DNA from 4 places in the Dorea sp. ICN-14282 genome. Region 1 is predicted to be linked to each of the others. Evidence: predicted binding sites of a transcription regulator. Region 1 holds the regulator's gene; each other region holds the start of a gene.

Region 1 (4,578 bases):
GTTTCTGGAAGCTGATCAGTCCGATGGCAGCAGCTACGGCGAAGAATCCAAGACCGACGAGGAGACTTCTTGTAACGACCGTGTGGTTAAGACCTGCGGCAATGGCAGACATATTGGCGTCGATCAGATAGTTGGACAGCGCCAGATCCTGATCAAAAATCTTGTTGATTAAAGCTTCACCAAGGACTACAAACAGATAGAAGAACTCTAAAAATCCAATGCTGGCAGCAAGTGCGCCTCCGTTCTGACGAATCAGCATGGCAAACATTACGAAGATAGAGACAAATGCACATAAAAGCAGAAGTTCTAAAGTAGCAGAGGCAAAAAGTTCTGCCCAGTATCCATCGGGGGTCTCTCCAAATCCCCAGAGAGCCGTTGCCGTAACAGCAGATGCAGCAGCAGATACCAAGGCGAAGAAAATGGCAGCGGCGCAGCTGGTTATCAGCTTGGAAGCGTAGATTTTGGTTCGGCTGTAATTTTTGGACACCATATTTTTGATGGTGCCATTGTTAAATTCACTGCCCACAAACAGGGAGATTAAGATGGCAAGGATCAGTGGTGTATTTCCAGCGAAAAAGCTGACCATCTGACTGGAAGCAGTCAATTCCTCATAGCTTGAAGGGACGCCATCGGTGGAAATATTAAAGCCATTTTCCTGCAGAGCCTGTTCCTGTGAAGCCATCGAAGCTTTCATCTGTTCGCCTGCCACTTTGTAGGTAAAGTCCAGGATGAAGATGGTGACGACTGCCAGCAGAATGCTGGCCATCAGGCAGATCCAAAAGTAACGGGCTTTCTTTAATTTATAAAAATCACTTCTTATAATATGAATCATTCTATTTTCCTCCAATTGCATTTAAAAAGTATTCTTCCAAATCCATCTCTGCTTTGCCGTCCTTGGTATGGCAGCGTTCAAAGAGCTGGGTTTCTGTAAATTCTTCAATCAGACGTCCACGGTGTATGATGCCGTAGCGGGTAGCAAGTCTTGATAACTCCCCTAAAATGTGAGAAGAGATCAGTACAGTGATGTTGCGGTCGTGATTGAGCTTTAAGATCAGATCACGGATTTCTTTGATGCCTTCCGGATCCAGTCCGTTAATTGGTTCATCCAGTACAAGGAGCTTCGGGTTGCCGACGAGAGAAAGACCGATGGCAAGGCGCTGACGCATTCCCAGTGAGAAATCTTTGACCTTTTTTTTGCCGGTATCCGAAAGTCCGATTAAAGTCAGGATGGAATCAGCCTGGGATTCATCTGTTACCCCCTGCAGTTTGCATTGGGTGATTAGATTCTCTCTGGCAGTCATGCCCGGATAGAGCGCAGGTGATTCGATGACGGTTCCAATCTGCTTTCTTCCTTCCAGAAGATTAGAACTGCCAAATAGAAGAAGGTTACCGTCGCTTGGAGCGGCAAGACCGGTAATCATACGGATTAAAGTTGTCTTTCCGGCTCCGTTCTTCCCGATAAAACCATAAATATCTCCTTCGTGTATCGTCATGGACAGATTGTCTACAACGGTTCGGTGACCATAGCGCTTGGTCAGATGATTCGTTCTTAAAATAACACTCATAGGTTACCTCCTGTATTATTGTTCTGTTGTATTATTTAGTTGATACAATCATATAACTGGAAGATTTATTTGTCAAGAGGAAATTTGGGCAGAGGAAAGTGATTTCAGACTTTCCTTTTGCGCGGCAAAGGGGTATAATGAGACACAGAAGAACGAGGCGGAAGTGAATCCGGCCTAGAATGCGTGTTACAGGAGGGAACCCAAATGAAAGTATACGATACGGTAAACAAAGAAGAAGTGGAAGTAGAGGGGACAAAGGGACTGATTGAGCTGATGAGAAACGGCCGTCAGGTGGATCTCTATTTGAAGGAGAAAAAGTCTGATGAAGACGGATATCTTACATGGGATGTGGAACATTGGTCCAGTATCGATGTGAAAAGATTTATTCGCTGCTATTCTCTGGAAGGCAAAGTATTAGGAGAGTCCACAGGTCATAATATCTACGATCTTGAGAATGAGTTTAAATCAGAAGAGGCACAGAAGGTAGAATTAAGCTAAAAAATAAGAAAAGAGAAGGCTCTGTATCTGAGAAAAAGGTACAGGGTCTTTTTTATAGAAAGACAAAGACGGATAGCATTTAAATGGTGGGTTAAATTGATAAAATTTGTATAAACACGGTTGACAAATGAAAAACGTAGTGCTACATTAATAATCGAAAGATGTTAGCACTCAAAATAAAAGAGTGCTAATAACCTACAAAAGCCGAAAGGAGGAGGATTGATGGTATCAGAACAAAGTCTTGGCGATCGGAAGTTAAAGATTCTTCATGCGATTATTCAGACTTATTTAGAGACCGGAGAGCCGGTTGGTTCCAGAACGATCTCCAAGTATACAGATTTGAATTTGAGTTCTGCAACGATCCGTAATGAGATGGCCGACTTAGAAGAGATGGGATATATCATTCAGCCTCATACGTCGGCGGGACGTATCCCTTCGGACAAGGGCTATCGGTTGTATGTTGATATGCTGATGCAGGAGAAAGAACAGGAGCTTAGCGAGATGCAGGAGCAGATGCTCCAGAAGGTAGACAAGATGGAACAGCTGTTAAAGCAGGCGGCGCGTGTGCTGGCTAACAGTACGAATTATGCGACTATGGTATCAACACCGATGGTCAATGCCAACAAGCTGAAATTCATCCAGCTTTCCATGGTGGATGCAGAGCAGGTGATTGCGGTCATCGTGCTGGACGGCAATGTGATTAAGAATAAGATTATTAATATTGCAGAGCCAATCAGCAATGAAAACCTGTTAAAGCTGAATATGCTTCTGAATACAACACTGACCGGGATGCCGATTGAAGAGATTAATCTGGGTTTGATTGCCAGATTAAAGGAACAGGCCGGTATTCACAGTGAGGTGGTTGGAAATGTACTTGATGCAGTGGCAGACGCGATACAGGTTGATGAAGATATGCAGATTTACACCAGCGGCGCGACGAATATTTTCAAATATCCGGAGCTTTCCGATAAGCAGAGCGCCCAGGAGATCATCAGTGCATTTGAGGAAAAACAGCAGCTTACAGAGCTGGTAACACAGACCCTTTCGCAGGAGGACAATACAGGAATTCAGGTTTATATCGGAAATGAGACGCCGGTTCAGACCATGAAAGACTGCAGCGTAGTGACCGCAACCTATGAACTGGGAGACGGCATGAAGGGAACCATCGGAATTATCGGGCCGAAGCGAATGGATTATGAACATGTATTAAAGTCTATGAAGCGTCTTCAGAATGAACTGGATCAGATGTTTCATAAGAAAGAATAAAGAAAGGTGGATGTACCCTTGGAAAACAATCAGGAAAAAAGCCAGGAGGAAATGGTAAAAGAAGCTGTGGAAGAAGCAAAAAAAGCAGCCGAAGCGTCAGGAGCTCCTTCCGAGGATGAGAAAGCGGCAGATGAAGTTGCTTCTGAAGACGCAGAAAATACCGAAGATACCGAAGAAGGCCAAAAAGAGACGGAAGATTCCAAAGAGTCCGGCAAAAAACTGTTTGGCAAAAAGAATAAGAAAGATAAAAAAGATGAGAAGATCGAGGAACTGACGGATCGACTTACCCGTCAGATGGCAGAGTTTGATAACTTCCGCAAGCGTACGGAGAAAGAAAAATCTCATATGTACGAAGTAGGTGCGAAAGATATCATAGATAAGATCCTTCCAGTCGTTGATAACTTTGAACGCGGACTGGGTGCAGTCGGGGAAGAGGAAAAGGAAAATCCTTTCGTTCAGGGAATGGAGATGGTGTATAAACAGCTGATGACGACATTGGAAGAGGTTGGAGTAAAACCGATCGAGGCAGTCGGGAAAGAATTTGACCCGGAATTTCACAATGCAGTGATGCACGTGGAAGACGAGAACTTTGGTGAGAATATTGTCACAGAGGAGTTCCAGAAAGGGTACGCCTACCGTGACTCTATTGTGAGACACAGTATGGTAAAGGTAGCAAACTAAATTTCCAAAACAGTAGTATATGGAACAATAGTATAAAATAGGAGGAAAACATCATGGGTAAAATCATAGGTATTGACTTAGGAACCACAAATAGTTGTGTAGCCGTTATGGAAGGTGGACAGCCGACCGTAATCGCAAATACAGAAGGTGCAAGAACGACACCATCTGTTGTAGCATTTACAAAGACCGGAGAGCGTCTAGTAGGAGAGCCTGCAAAACGTCAGGCAGTTACGAACGCAGAGAGAACCATTTCTTCTATTAAAAGAGAGATGGGTTCTGATTTCAGAGTAACAATTGATGATAAGAAATATTCCCCACAGGAAATTTCTGCAATGACACTTCAGAAGTTAAAGGCAGATGCAGAAGCTTACTTGGGAGAGAAAGTAACAGAAGCAGTTATTACAGTACCGGCTTACTTTAACGACGCTCAGCGTCAGGCAACCAAGGATGCAGGTAAGATCGCAGGTCTTGATGTAAAGCGTATCATCAATGAGCCTACAGCAGCAGCGCTTGCATATGGACTGGATAATGAGAAAGAGCAGAAGATCATGGTATACGACTTGGGTGG
Region 2 (4,578 bases), on a different contig from region 1:
CTTCTCTTTACAAAAGCGGTCATCTCGTCCGGATTCAGCGGTTTGTGCGCAAGCATTGCCAAATCATAAAGCTGTTTACAGATCACACCTGCATGCTCATCCTCCTGATGCTCTGCCACATACTGTACCAGTGGATGATTTGCATTCAGAATCAGCGCTGTCTCCATTCCCATATCCATTCCTGCCATGCCATACATCTTCATCATTTCCTGCATACGGCGGCTCTGCTCAGACAGGGTAATCATGGATGCCACGCTGTCATCTTTCAGCTTCTCAATCTTTACATCCAGCTTGTCATTGCCAAGCTCTTTGCGGAAGATCTCAATCAGGCTGTCAGATGTCTTCTTGAATGCTTCCTTTTCTTCCTCACTGATCTCTTCCTTAACATCTCCCGTTACATCGGCATCAATTCTCTGGAAACGAACCGTTGGATTTCTCTGCTCTAACTGGGTAATAAATGCAGAATCAATGTTATGATTCAAGATCACTGCGTCCTTGCTCTGGTTACGGAACAGGTTAATATACTGGCTCTGCTGAACCTCATCCGTAACATAATAGATCGTAGTCTTGATCTCTTCCACCTTATTATCATCTGGATTCTCGGCATTTTCACCCTGATGATCATTTGGCTCTACGGTTTCTCCGCCATTTTCCTCGATACAGTCTTTCAGCGTCAGATACTTAGAATCCAAATTCTTGAACAGGATTGCATCTTTCATCTTATCGCAAAACTTTTCATCTTTTAAGCAGCCGAATTTGATGAATGGACTGATATTATCCCAATATTTCTCATATTCTTCCCGTTTGGTCTTACACATACCAGACAATTTATCGGAAACTTTCTTTGCAATATAATCTGCAATCTTTGTCACAAATCCATCGTTCTGAAGCGCACTTCTTGATACGTTCAATGGAAGATCCGGACAGTCAATGACACCCTTTAATACCATCAGGAACTCAGGAATCACTTCCTTAATATTGTCTGCGATAAATACTTGATTGTTATATAATTTGATCGTTCCCTCAATGGAATCATATTCTGTGTTGATTCTTGGGAAGTACAGGATTCCCTTCAGGTTAAATGGATAATCCATATTCAGATGAATCCAGAATAATGGCTCCTTGTAGTCTAAGAATACCTTGCGGTAGAATTCCTGATAATCTTCATCACTGCACTCATTCGGGTGTTTTGCCCACAGTGGATGAACGTCGCTGATAGATACCGGGCGCTTCTTAATCTTCACCTTTTCCTTGGCAGGAGAAACTTCTACCATCTCTTTTTCGCCATTTTCATTTTCTTTTTCTTCCATCTTGGCATCTTCGTGGATGTGCTCGATCACCTCGTCATCCTCTTTTAAATCTGCCTCGTCGATGGTCTCGTACTCCGGCTCTGCATTCGCATTACTTAAGAAAATCTCTACAGGCATGAAGGAACAATATTTCTCCAATACCTCTCGAACACGGTATTCATTCGCAAATTCAATGCTGTCCTCATTCAGATACAGGGTAATCTCCGTACCTACCCCTTCTTTGGTTCCATCCTCCATCTCATACTCGGTACCCCCGTTGCTGACCCAGTGTACCGCTGTCGCTCCATCTTTATAAGACAGGGTGTCAATATGAACCTCATCTGCTACCATAAATGCAGAGTAGAATCCCAGTCCAAAGTGACCGATCATATCGTCTTCTGTTGTTTTATCTTTATATTTCTCCAAAAACTGTGTTGCGCCGGAAAATGCAATCTGTGTAATATATTCTTCAACCTCATCCGCAGTCATTCCCAATCCGGTATCAATAAATTTCAATGTCTTTTCTTCCGGATTTACTACAACCTGAATGGATGCTTTATAATCGTCCGGAATCTGATACTCTCCCATCATATCCAGTTTCTTCAACTTGGTAATCGCATCACATCCATTGGAAATCATCTCACGAATAAAGATGTCATGATCGGAATACACCCATTTCTTAATAATTGGAAATATATTCTCGCTACTGATTGATAAACTACCCTTTTTTGCTGCCATATTTATCACTCCTATTTTTATATTAAGGCGAACCTTCCGCCTTTTTATCTAATGGATATGATAATACGCGTCCGCCTAAAAGTCAACACAAAATTAGCACTCTTTATCAAAGAGTGCTAATAATTGAATGAAAACTATAAAATTTTTATAAACTCTATTCGATGCTCTTTAAGGACTCTACCATATCAATCTTCTTCAGCTTAAAGTACATGACTCCATTTACAATCAACGAAAATGCAATGGTAAACAACAAACTGTACAAATAACTCGGCGGATTGATATTTCTTCCAAACATTGCTGCATCTACCTCTACCGTCTGAATAATGAAAAGATGCAGAATCCTTCCAAGTCCAGCTCCTACCAGCGCACCGATGAAAGTCAGCAGAATATTCTCCCGGTATACATATGCACCAACTTCCTTATCATAAAAGCCCAAAACCTTCAGTGTCGCCAGTTCTCTCTGCCGCTCTGCTATATTAATATTGTTCAGATTATAGAGCACCACAAAGGCCAGCATTCCCGCTGAAATAATGAGCACCACAATCACCAGATTCAAGCTCTTTAACATCTCATTTAACTGCTTCTCAATCTCATGCATATAGCTGACACTAAGTACCTCATCCCTTGCTAAGATATCCTCGCCCGCCTTCTCAAGCTCCTCTTTTGTACAGGAATCCTTTGCCGCGAACAACAGGCAGTTATACTCAGGGATTCTTCCATAGACCTTCTCATAGCATGCAGGCGTAAAGTAAATATAATGTCCCATATAGTTTTCACAGATGGCCGTTACCTTCACTTTGGGATTTCCTGCCGCCTCATCCTTAATCTCGATCTTTTGACCCGCTTCCACGTTAAGAAGCTTCGCCGTTTTTTCACTTAAAATTACGCCTTCGTCCGTCAATTCATAAGCTTTCTTCGTTCTCCGATCTCGGAAATTCACGTATTTCTCTACCTCTCCCGGATCCGCAAATACACACTGGTACGCATCTCGTTCTTTCTCACCATGCTTCAGTGTTACATTCATCATTGTTGCGTTCATAAAACGACTGACATCCGGGTCTTTGGAAAGGGACTTCTCCAGTTCGGCTTCTTCTGCTTCTGTCAAATCTTCTTCCGGGAAAATACTTCCGTCATAGGTCTGAATCTGTGCATACTGAAGGTCTGCAATCTCAAAAATGGAATCTCGAAGTCCAAATCCAACCAGCATCAGCGCCATACAGCCGCCAATTCCAAAAATCGTCATAAAGAACCGCTTTTTATATCGCATCAAGTTGCGTACTGTTGATTTCCAGATGAAGCTTAAATGTTTCCAGATAAATCCAACTCTCTCTAACAGCACCCTTTTCCCGTTCTTAGGCGCCGGCGGACGCATCAGCACTGCTGGCTGCGCTCCCATTTCCCGATAACAAGACAACATTGTCGCTCCTAACGTACACGCAATTGCCACAAAGGAGGCCGCCAACGCATATCCCACATGATACGGTACTAATATTTCCGGAATATGGTGATACATAATTCCATAGGCATAGATAATGATATAAGGAAGAACCTTCTCTCCTACGAGAACACCGATCACACTTCCTCCTGCTGATGCCAGCAGAGCATAACCCAAATACTTAGACGCAATCGTAAATTTCCCATATCCCAGTGCCTTCATGGTTCCGATCTGCGTTCTCTGTTCTTCCACCATACGAGTCATACTAGTCAAGCTTATCAGCGCTGCCACCAAAAAGAAGATCACCGGAAACACCTTTCCGATCGCCCGCATTCTGTCTGCATTCTCCCCATATCCTGCGAATTCCGGAAGGGAACTGCGATCGGTAAGATACCATTTAGGAAGTTCAATCTTCTGAACTTCCGCCTCTGAATCAGCAATCTTTTGTTCCCCTTCTGCAAGCTCTTCCTCTGCCTTTATGCGCCCTTCCTCCGCTTTTCTCTTCGCTTCCGAAAGCTCTTCCTGAGACGCCAAAAGCTCTGTCTCCCCAGATGCCAGTTCCTTTTCCTTACTTCCAAGCTCTGCATATCCCGCCTGAATCTGACTCTGGCCGGATTGAATCTGACTGTACGCCGTCGCAAGCTGAGCCTGCGATGCATCCAATGCCGCTTTCACTCCTGCAAGCTGCGCCGACGCCGCGTCTAATTCCTGCTGCCCAGCTGTCACTTTTGCATTTAACGTGTTATATCCGTTCTGGGCTTCAGTAATCGCTCCCTCTAACGTACTTTCCTGCATCCGCAAGCCTTCCAGAAGCTTTTCTTCATCTGAAGTAAGAGTCCCGGAAGCTTCTTTTTCCTCCAGAGGCCTTATTGCTTCCTGTACACCGGACAACTGTCCCTGCAGCGTCTGAATCCGTCCCTCCAGCTCCGTCACCTGTGCTCTTGCCGCCTCCAAAAGCGGCTCCGTCTCCGCTTTCTTTTGCAAAAAAGCGGCCTCTGCCTGATCATACGCGGTCTTTCCATTACTCCATTCCAGTATACCCGCGTCATACTGCGCCTTTGCTTCTTTTATCTCCTGCTGCTTTGCCTCCAGCGTCGATCGGGCAGCGGTAATCTG
Region 3 (4,578 bases), 840 kb from region 1:
GATTGCGGCTGGTTCCTACCGGTTTACAGTAGCAGCTTCCAAGATTATATTTGAAGGCTTCCGAACGGTTTATGTGGAGGCGGGAGAAGAGAAGGAATCTGGAAATGTTCTGTTAAAGGGATTGGATATGGATTCCAAACTCACCAAAGAAAGTTTTGATTCCAAGCAGCATTTTACACAACCGCCGGCGCATTATACGGAGGCGGCACTTGTCAAGACTTTGGAGGAACTGGGGATTGGACGTCCAAGTACGTATGCTCCGACGATTTCCACCATTATCGCAAGACGATATGTGGCAAAAGAAAATAAAAACCTTTATTTGACGGAAATCGGCGAAGTGGTAAACAATATTATGAAACAGTCCTTCCCGAGTATTGTAGATGTGAATTTTACCGCAAATATGGAAAGCCTTTTGGATGGTGTGGCCGAGGGTCAGGTAAAGTGGAAGACGATTATTGAGAACTTTTATCCAGATTTGATGCAGGCAGTAGAGATGGCGGAAAAAGAGCTGGAAGAAGTTAAGATTGAAGACGAGGTGACTGATGTCATCTGTGATCAATGTGGACGCAATATGGTGATCAAGTACGGACCCCATGGAAAGTTCCTGGCCTGTCCGGGATTTCCGGAGTGCAGAAATACCAAGCCATATCTGGAGAAGATCGGAGTGGCTTGTCCGGTATGTGGCAAAGACGTGGTGGTTCGCAAGACGAAGAAGGGTAGAAAGTACTATGGATGCGAAGATAATCCGGAATGTGAATTTATGTCCTGGCAGAAGCCATCTGTTAAGAAGTGTCCAAAATGTGGAAGTTACATGGTAGAAAAAGGAAATAAGCTGCTGTGTTCAGATGAACAGTGCGGTTATGTAGAAAATAAATAAAAGAGAAAGAATATTTTGAAAATTCATTGAATGTTGATGAATTATATGTTAATATAACATTCAAGAATGGAGGAATTTCAATGAGCGTGCAATTATTAGACAAAACAAGAAAAATCAACAAATTACTGCACAATAACAATTCCAGCAAGGTTGTGTTCAATGATATCTGCGAGGTGCTGACAGAGATTTTGAACTCTAATGTGCTGGTGGTTAGTAAGAAAGGAAAAGTGCTTGGCGGCAGCAAGTGCAGCGATGTGCCGTACATTACAGAGTTAATTGAGCGGGAAGTGGGAAAACATATTGATGAGATGCTGAATGAGCGTCTTCTTAGTATTCTCTCCACAAAAGAAAATGTCAATCTTGAAACACTCGGATTTTCAGCGGATGCAGTGCGGGGATATCAGGCCATTATTACGCCGATTGATATTGCGGGAGAACGTCTTGGAACCCTGTTCCTTTATAAATCCGGAGAGATGTATGAGATTGATGATATTATCTTAAGCGAGTACGGAACGACGGTTGTCGGTTTGGAAATGCTTCGCTCCGTTAATGAAGAAAGTGCAGAGGAGACAAGAAAAGAGCATATTGTTCAGTCTGCAATTAGTACTTTGTCCTATTCGGAATTGGAAGCAATCATCCATATTTTTGATGAGTTGGATGGAACAGAGGGAATTCTGGTGGCAAGTAAGATCGCAGACAGGGTAGGAATTACAAGGTCTGTGATTGTAAATGCACTGCGTAAATTTGAAAGTGCTGGCGTAATTGAGTCCCGTTCTTCTGGTATGAAGGGAACTTATATTAAGGTCGTAAACGATTACGTGTTTACCGAACTGGAGCATATTAAGGCAGAACGCATAAAGTAAAGAGCGCAGAGAAGGAAAGATGGCTATGTATGAAGAGTGCCAGGCAGAAGTCCGGATGCAGCGGATGATTCTGAAAGATGGCTATTATGATGAAACGACCTATTATTGTAGTGTAATCACGTATAATCCAGAGGAAGAAGACATATATTTATTGTCAGGGGAGGCAAAGCTTCCGGTATTTTCTCTGGACGGGATCTATGAATGCAGGATTCATACACAGGAAGGAGAGGTTTCCTGTGTGGGAGTTATTGAAGAACGGTATTGGAACAAATTGGGCAATGTCATAAGAGTTCATGTCAAAAATGGATTTTATAAAAATCTTGTAAACTAAATAGAAAGTCTGTTGACAAAATACAGAGAGAGTGCTATTTTATATCTAGAATCTTTTAGCACTCTCTTTTTGTGAGTGCTAATAATCCAGAGGTTATTATTTAAGGAGGAATAAATATGAAATTAGTACCATTGGGAGACAGAGTCGTATTGAAACAGTTAGTAGCAGAAGAGACTACAAAATCCGGAATTGTAATTCCTGGACAGTCCAAAGAAAAACCGCAGCAGGCAGAAGTAGTAGCTGTTGGCCCAGGTGGAACAGTTGATGGCAAAGAAGTAAAGATGAACGTGACAGAAGGCCAGACCGTTATTTATTCTAAATATGCAGGAACGACCGTTGAAATTGAAGACGAAGAATACATTATCGTAAAACAGGATGATATCTTGGCAGTATGCGAATAGAAGAAAGATTTCGGGAAAAGAGTAGCAGATTGGATAGAATATAGTTAGGAGGCAGATTATCATGGCAAAAGAAATTAAATATGGGGCAGAGGCAAGAAGTGCGTTGGAAGCTGGAGTCAATCAGCTTGCAGATACAGTAAGAGTAACGCTTGGACCAAAGGGACGTAATGTGGTTCTTGATAAATCTTTCGGAGCTCCTTTGATCACCAATGATGGTGTGACAATTGCAAAAGAAATTGAGTTGGAAGATGCATTTGAAAATATGGGTGCTCAGCTGATCAAAGAAGTGGCATCTAAGACCAACGATGTGGCAGGTGACGGAACAACAACCGCAACAGTTTTGGCACAGTCTATGGTACATGAAGGAATGAAGAACCTAGCAGCAGGAGCGAATCCGATCATTCTTCGCAAGGGTATGAGAAAGGCAACAGAAAAAGCAGTAGAGGCAATTGCGGGAATGTCCAGTAAAGTAAATGGAAAAGATCAGATCGCAAAGGTTGCTGCAATTTCAGCAGGAGACGTAGAAGTTGGAGAAATGGTTGCAGATGCAATGGAAAAAGTATCTAACGACGGTGTTATTACAATTGAAGAGTCCAAGACGATGAAGACGGAACTGGATCTGGTAGAAGGTATGCAGTTTGACCGCGGATATGTATCTGCATATATGGCTACTGACATGGATAAGATGGAAGCGGTTTTGGATGATCCATACATTTTGATTACAGATAAGAAAATTTCCAATATTCAGGAAATTCTGCCTCTGTTAGAGCAGGTAGTACAGTCAGGTGCAAAACTTCTGATCATTGCAGAGGATGTCGAGGGAGAGGCGCTGACTACTCTGATCGTGAATAAACTGCGCGGAACATTTAATGTAGTGGCTGTAAAAGCTCCTGGATACGGTGACAGAAGAAAAGAAATGCTGAAAGATATCGCAATTTTAACAGGTGGTCAGGTAGTATCTGATGAATTGGGAATGGATTTAAAAGAGACAACACTGGATCAGCTTGGACGTGCAAAATCTGTGAAGGTTCAGAAAGAAAATACGGTCATTGTAGACGGTATGGGAGACAAGAAAGAGATTTCTGACCGTGTAGCTCAGATTAAAGCACAGATTGAGGAGACAACATCTGATTTTGACAGAGAAAAATTACAGGAAAGACTTGCAAAATTAGCAGGTGGTGTTGCTGTGATTCGTGTAGGAGCAGCTACAGAGACTGAGATGAAAGAAGCAAAACTTCGTATGGAAGATGCGCTGAATGCGACAAGAGCAGCAGTAGAGGAAGGAATCATCGCCGGAGGCGGATCTGCTTATATTCATGTTGCAAAAGAGGTTGCAAAACTGGCAGAGACACTGGATGGAGATGAGAAGACAGGTGCGAAGGTTGTATTAAAAGCACTGGAAGCTCCGCTGTTCCACATTGCTGCAAATGCAGGACTGGAAGGCTCCGTTATTATTAACAAAGTAAAAGAATCTCCAGTGGGAACCGGATTTGATGCCTTGACGGAGAACTATGTAGACATGGTAGAATATGGTATCCTGGATCCTGCAAAGGTAACAAGAAGTGCATTGCAGAACGCAACAAGTGTAGCATCTACACTGTTGACAACAGAGTCTGTTGTTGCAAACATTAAAGAAGATGCACCGGCTATGCCGGCAGGTGGAGCAGGAATGGGAATGATGTAATAGAGCATTTGAGTTGATCCTGCAGATACAATTCTAAAGAATTTGAAAACTCCTCGAAAGAGGAGTTTTCTTTTAGTTGAAATGTGGTATAATGAGAATCACATTGGTATGAAAGAATTGCGGAGGAAAAGGAAATGAGCGACTATTATACAGAACAATTGGTGAAAAAGAAAGCAGATGCAAAGGATCGGATGATAAAGATCGGACTGATTCTTCTGACGCTTCTTTCAATTGTGATCGTATTCTTCTTCCCATTGGGGATTATTCTGCCGGTTCTGGTGATTATTTTGGATGTTTTTTTGTTCCGAAGAATGAATGTAGAATATGAATATCTCTATGTAAATGGAGAGTTGGATATCGATATTATTCTGAATAAAGCGAAAAGAAAGCGCAAGTTTTCGGCGGCCATCAATGATGTGGAA
Region 4 (4,578 bases), on a different contig from region 1:
TAAATTGCCTTCTAAGAACGAAGTATCTTGCGGAACGTATGAAATCACCAGATTTGAACCTATGTCTATCTCGCCGGTATATTCCATATCGCTATCCAGCAACACTTTCAACAGGCTGCTTTTCCCACTGCCATTTTTACCGTTTAACAAAACACGCTCTCCGCGCTTTACTTCAAATGAAACATTTTCACAAACTCGCTTCCCGTCATAAGAAACAGATACGTCAGAATAAGAAACCAACAAACTTTTGCGGTATGCAAGCGATTGCATTTTTAAGGATTCTGCTGTTTCAATATTTTTTAATAATTTTGATTTCGCTTCAATAGCTTTCTCTTTTCTGGCTTCAATATTCTTAGATCTTTTCATCATTTTGGCAGCCTTATGACCAACGTAACCTTTGTCCGCAGCCCCACGCTTAGCAGCTTCTACCTTATAGGACCAATTTTCTGATTGTTTTGAAGATTCCTTCATACGAATAATCTCTTTCTTCAACAATTCATTTTCATTTCGCTCAGATTGTTGTCGCTCTTCAAAATTCCTCATCCAATCAGAAAAATTTCCACTTTGAACATCAATATTGGATCGATTTATAGATAATATATGGTCTACACATTCATCTAATAAGTAACGATCGTGCGAAACCAGAATAAAACTTCACTATCTACTTTTAAATAAGATAATTCCTTTATAAATTCCCACTCTTGGACCAATGGACAGATTCCCCACAAAACATCTTCCGTCAATTGTGTTTTATCTGCAACCTCAAACGGAAAATAATCAAATTCAACAGAGCTTATAATATTGCCTCTATATTCATATTTCCCAAGAAGCAGCTTCATAAAAGTAGTTTTCCCTCTTCCATTACGCCCAACAAAACCAAGTTTCCAATCAGAATCAATGGTAAAACTTACATCCTTAAAAATCTCGTCATAGCTTGACGGATACGAAAACGTAAGATTCTCAACACGAATCATCGACATCATATCATCCCCCTTTACATTGAAAAAGGCTTTTTGCATACGCAAAAAAGCCTTACATCAACATATCAAAAATAAAAGGGTATAGAGCACCTGTCCATTTGGATAAGTAATTTGACGAAAGACAACTTATTTAAGCGTACACAAACAAAGCCACTAATGCAGCATTCTTATCATATTTTGCGTTTCACTTAAAATAAATTATCTAATAATCATCTTCTCACCCTACACAATCGTGCCCTTTCATTTAATACCTGTAGTTTATCACATACTCACTATATGTCAAGAGAATTTGCTTTTTATAAAAAAGCAACTATTAGACAGCGATTTCAAGAACTACCGCCTGGAAGGCACACAGTTCTTCAAGTGCAATCTCCAAAAAGCAGACTTTCGTGACGCAAAGGGGTATGTCATAGATATCCACAACAATCAGATGAAAGCTGCAAGATTTTCATTTCCCGATGTCATTCGTCTGCTGGAAACACCGAACATTAAAATCGAATAAATATCTGTAAAGATCCTGTCCTTTCAGATTCGCAGACAAAAAGAACGCTGTAAACCTTCTGTTTACAGCGTTCTTTAACTTCTTCCATTCAGAAATGGACCTGGCGGGAGTTGAACCCGCGTCCGAAAGCCCATCCACCAGAGCATCTCCCATCACAGTCGCTATATTAACATTCCCTCCATCCGTCACCTAACGACAGGTTACGGATTTCAGTAGCTTCATAAATTCTTCCATCCTCTCAAAGCTTTGAGAACGAAGTGCTCCGCCTGTTTGAAGCCGGTAACCCGAACAGCGGATAATCCGGGGCCGACTGCGGCCTAATTAGGCTGCGTACGCTAATTCTCTATTGTCTGCGTTTATATTTAATTGAAACTTTTAACGTAGTGTCCCGCTACGGATGGCTTCTCCAACTTCCAGACCCCCGTCGAAACCAGTACAAGCCCTGAATCTCTTTTTCAAGGGTAACTCCTATTATAGGAATGCCTGCCACCTTTGTCAAGTTATCCGTCTATTTTTTCTTCTTCTCTTGACTCCTATTTTTCCAAGTGTTATATTTCTTATAGAACAGTTATTACAATTTAAAAACAAAGATTTACTGCTAGGAGGTGAGCTCTATGTCACAAAAAGAAGATTATTATAATACACTTGGAATTTCAAAGACTGCTGATGATGCAACTATCAAAAAAGCGTATCGACGGTTGGCCAAGCAGTACCACCCGGATACCAATGCTGGGAACACAAGGGCTGAACAAAAATTTAAAGAGATAACCGAGGCCTATTCCATCTTAAGCGATCCCGAAAAAAGGAAGCTCTACGATCAATTCGGTCACGCTGCCTTCGATGGAAACTCATCCACCGAACAAGCGAACAGCTCCGGGAACAACGGTTTCTACGAATATCATTTTGAAAATGGAAATATGGATGATATCTTCGGAGACATCTTTGGCAATTTCTTCTACCAGAAGAGGCAACAGAACGGTCGAGCCTTCGCCAGAAAGGGGGCTGATATTCAGGCCAACCTTCACATAACCTTTGAAGAAGCTGCATTTGGCGGTGACAAAATCATTACACTTACCGATGATAATAGTCAAGCTCAATCACTGAAGGTTCATATCCCTGCCGGAATCGACACCGGAAATACCATCCGGCTTCGTGGAAAAGGCTCCCTTGGAACCGGCGGAGATGAAAATGGCGATCTGCTTCTTCATATAACCGCGGGCTCCAAATCTGGCTATGAGCGAAAGGGAACGGACCTCTACACAACGCTCCAGATCCCCTACACTACCGCAGTCTTCGGCGGAGAAGCAAGGGTACAGACCATCCATGGCGACGTGATCTGTAAAATTCATGCGGGTATTCAGTCCGGCTGCCAGATCCGCCTAAAAGGAAAAGGTATCGTCTCTATGAAGAATCCTTCTATCCTCGGAGATCAGTACGTCACCGTGCAAATTCAGGTGCCAAAATACCTGACGCCGGAAGCCAGACAGAAGCTCAAAGAATATGAACAGCTCTGTCATCAAAGCCATCACGGAAATGCCGCCTGACCCGCGGCATAAAAAAATTTTTATTTTTTAGCACTCACGTGTTGACTTTGCTAACAATAAGTGTTATATAATATATATAACAAATAAAACAATTCACATAGATACATTTTTTAAGGAGGAATGACTTATGTTACTTGCAAACAGAGGATTTAATAATTTATTTGATGACATGTTCAACGACCCGTTCTTCACACGTTCTTACGACCGTTCATCTTCCCAGATTATGAAGACGGATATCCACGAAAAGGATAGAAACTACCTGGTAGAGATGGAACTTCCAGGATATAACAAAGCTGATATCAAAGCAGACTTAAAGGATGGTTACCTAACGATCACTGCTCACAAGAATGAGACCAAAGAAGAAAAGGACAGCAAAGGAAACTGCGTACACAAAGAACGCTATACCGGCACTTGCAACAGAAGCTTCTATGTAGGCGATGATTTAACCCAGGAAGATATCAAGGCCTCTTTCTCAGACGGAGTTTTAAAGCTTTGTTTCCCGAAAGAAGTTGAAAAACAGGAAGAACAGCCAAAGCTGATTACCATTGAGTAATCTTCACCATAACGGGATTTGACTCCCATTCTACTATCGGGGGAGAATTCTCCCCCTTCCTTATACAGACATAAAATCACAAAAGGACCTCTCTATATGAGAAGTCCTTCTTCTATGTCTTTTGACCGAGCTTTCTAATCTTCAAGCCCCAGTATTTCTGCCAAAACCTCTATGATAATCTCATTAGTACAGGATTTCACATACCCCATCATATGAAGGGAAATCTCATCCTGCTTCTGAGCCTCTGTCAGGGATTCATCATGCTTCGTCTGATCAATCAGCTGAATCAACTGAGGCGTCAATTCCTCATAAATCTCCACAGTAGTCTGTGTAACCAACTTCCTTAATTCCTCTTTTTTTACAGGTACCATATGTATCTCCTTTCCACAGCCCTTTCAACATTCCAACCGTATTCTTACTTCTTCCATCGCTTATACACTTAAGTTTCTTACTTTAAAGTCCCTCTGCGCCTCTCGTTTCTGATCCTTCTTCGCAATATCCTGGCGCTTATCATATAACTTCTTTCCTTTTGCGAGACCAATCTCTACCTTCACCAAGCTTCCTTTAAAATACACCTTCAAAGGGACGATTGCCATTCCCTTTTCCTTCGTCTTGCCGATCAGTTTATTGATCTCCTGCTTATGCAGAAGAAGTTTTCTGACCCGCAGAGGGTCTTTGTTGAAAATATTTCCTTTTTCGTATGGGCTGATATGCATTCCATAAATGTACACTTCTCCATTCTCTACACGGATAAAGGACTCCTTGATACTGCATTTCCCCATACGAAGAGATTTTACCTCTGTCCCGCTAAGGGCAATGCCCGTCTCATAGGTATCAAGAATAAAATAATCATGGTACGCTTTCTTATTATTTGCTATCATTTTCCCATTACTCTTTGCCATCTTCCTCTTCCCCTTCCTCTGCAATCTCAAAATCAATCGTGCGAAGCAGCCGATCTGCGCCAGTTACCTGTATCCAAATTCTTTGCCCCAGCTTATA

What was found. Region 1 encodes HrcA, which represses chaperone genes, less so after heat shock. Its sites were predicted from a motif close to TGTTAGCACTCNNNNNNNNNGAGTGCTAACA; they were not measured.
Region 2: htpG (molecular chaperone HtpG) is a predicted target of HrcA. The motif match lies at 2,119-2,149, and genes of this name have one in related genera.
Region 3: WKT00_RS04810 (co-chaperone GroES) is a predicted target of HrcA. The motif match lies at 2,125-2,155, and genes of this name have one in related genera.
Region 4: WKT00_RS08875 (Hsp20/alpha crystallin family protein) is a predicted target of HrcA. The motif match lies at 3,052-3,082, and genes of this name have one in related genera.

Annotation. Positions count from the first base shown of each region.
Region 1 covers NZ_JBBKBH010000001.1:185,964-190,541, forward strand. Annotated here, with positions in the region: gene WKT00_RS00855 (ABC transporter permease subunit) at 1-832, opposite strand, end outside; gene WKT00_RS00860 (ABC transporter ATP-binding protein) at 834-1,565, opposite strand; gene WKT00_RS00865 (hypothetical protein) at 1,770-2,063, shown strand; gene hrcA (heat-inducible transcriptional repressor HrcA) at 2,286-3,329, shown strand; gene grpE (nucleotide exchange factor GrpE) at 3,381-4,010, shown strand; gene dnaK (molecular chaperone DnaK) at 4,064-4,578, shown strand, end outside.
Region 2 covers NZ_JBBKBH010000002.1:78,626-83,203, forward strand. Annotated here, with positions in the region: gene htpG (molecular chaperone HtpG) at 1-2,027, opposite strand, end outside; gene WKT00_RS05660 (FtsX-like permease family protein) at 2,182-4,578, opposite strand, start outside.
Region 3 covers NZ_JBBKBH010000001.1:1,028,204-1,032,781, reverse strand. Annotated here, with positions in the region: gene topA (type I DNA topoisomerase) at 1-877, shown strand, start outside; gene codY (GTP-sensing pleiotropic transcriptional regulator CodY) at 958-1,740, shown strand; gene WKT00_RS04815 (hypothetical protein) at 1,760-2,071, shown strand; gene WKT00_RS04810 (co-chaperone GroES) at 2,188-2,472, shown strand; gene groL (chaperonin GroEL) at 2,534-4,156, shown strand; gene WKT00_RS04800 (DUF6106 family protein) at 4,291-4,578, shown strand, end outside.
Region 4 covers NZ_JBBKBH010000003.1:57,618-62,195, forward strand. Annotated here, with positions in the region: partial or broken gene WKT00_RS08860 (ATP-binding cassette domain-containing protein) at 1-980, opposite strand, end outside; RNA gene ssrA (transfer-messenger RNA) at 1,575-1,925, opposite strand; gene WKT00_RS08870 (DnaJ C-terminal domain-containing protein) at 2,097-3,026, shown strand; gene WKT00_RS08875 (Hsp20/alpha crystallin family protein) at 3,154-3,579, shown strand; gene WKT00_RS08880 (hypothetical protein) at 3,714-3,950, opposite strand; gene smpB (SsrA-binding protein SmpB) at 4,011-4,481, opposite strand; gene rnr (ribonuclease R) at 4,468-4,578, opposite strand, start outside.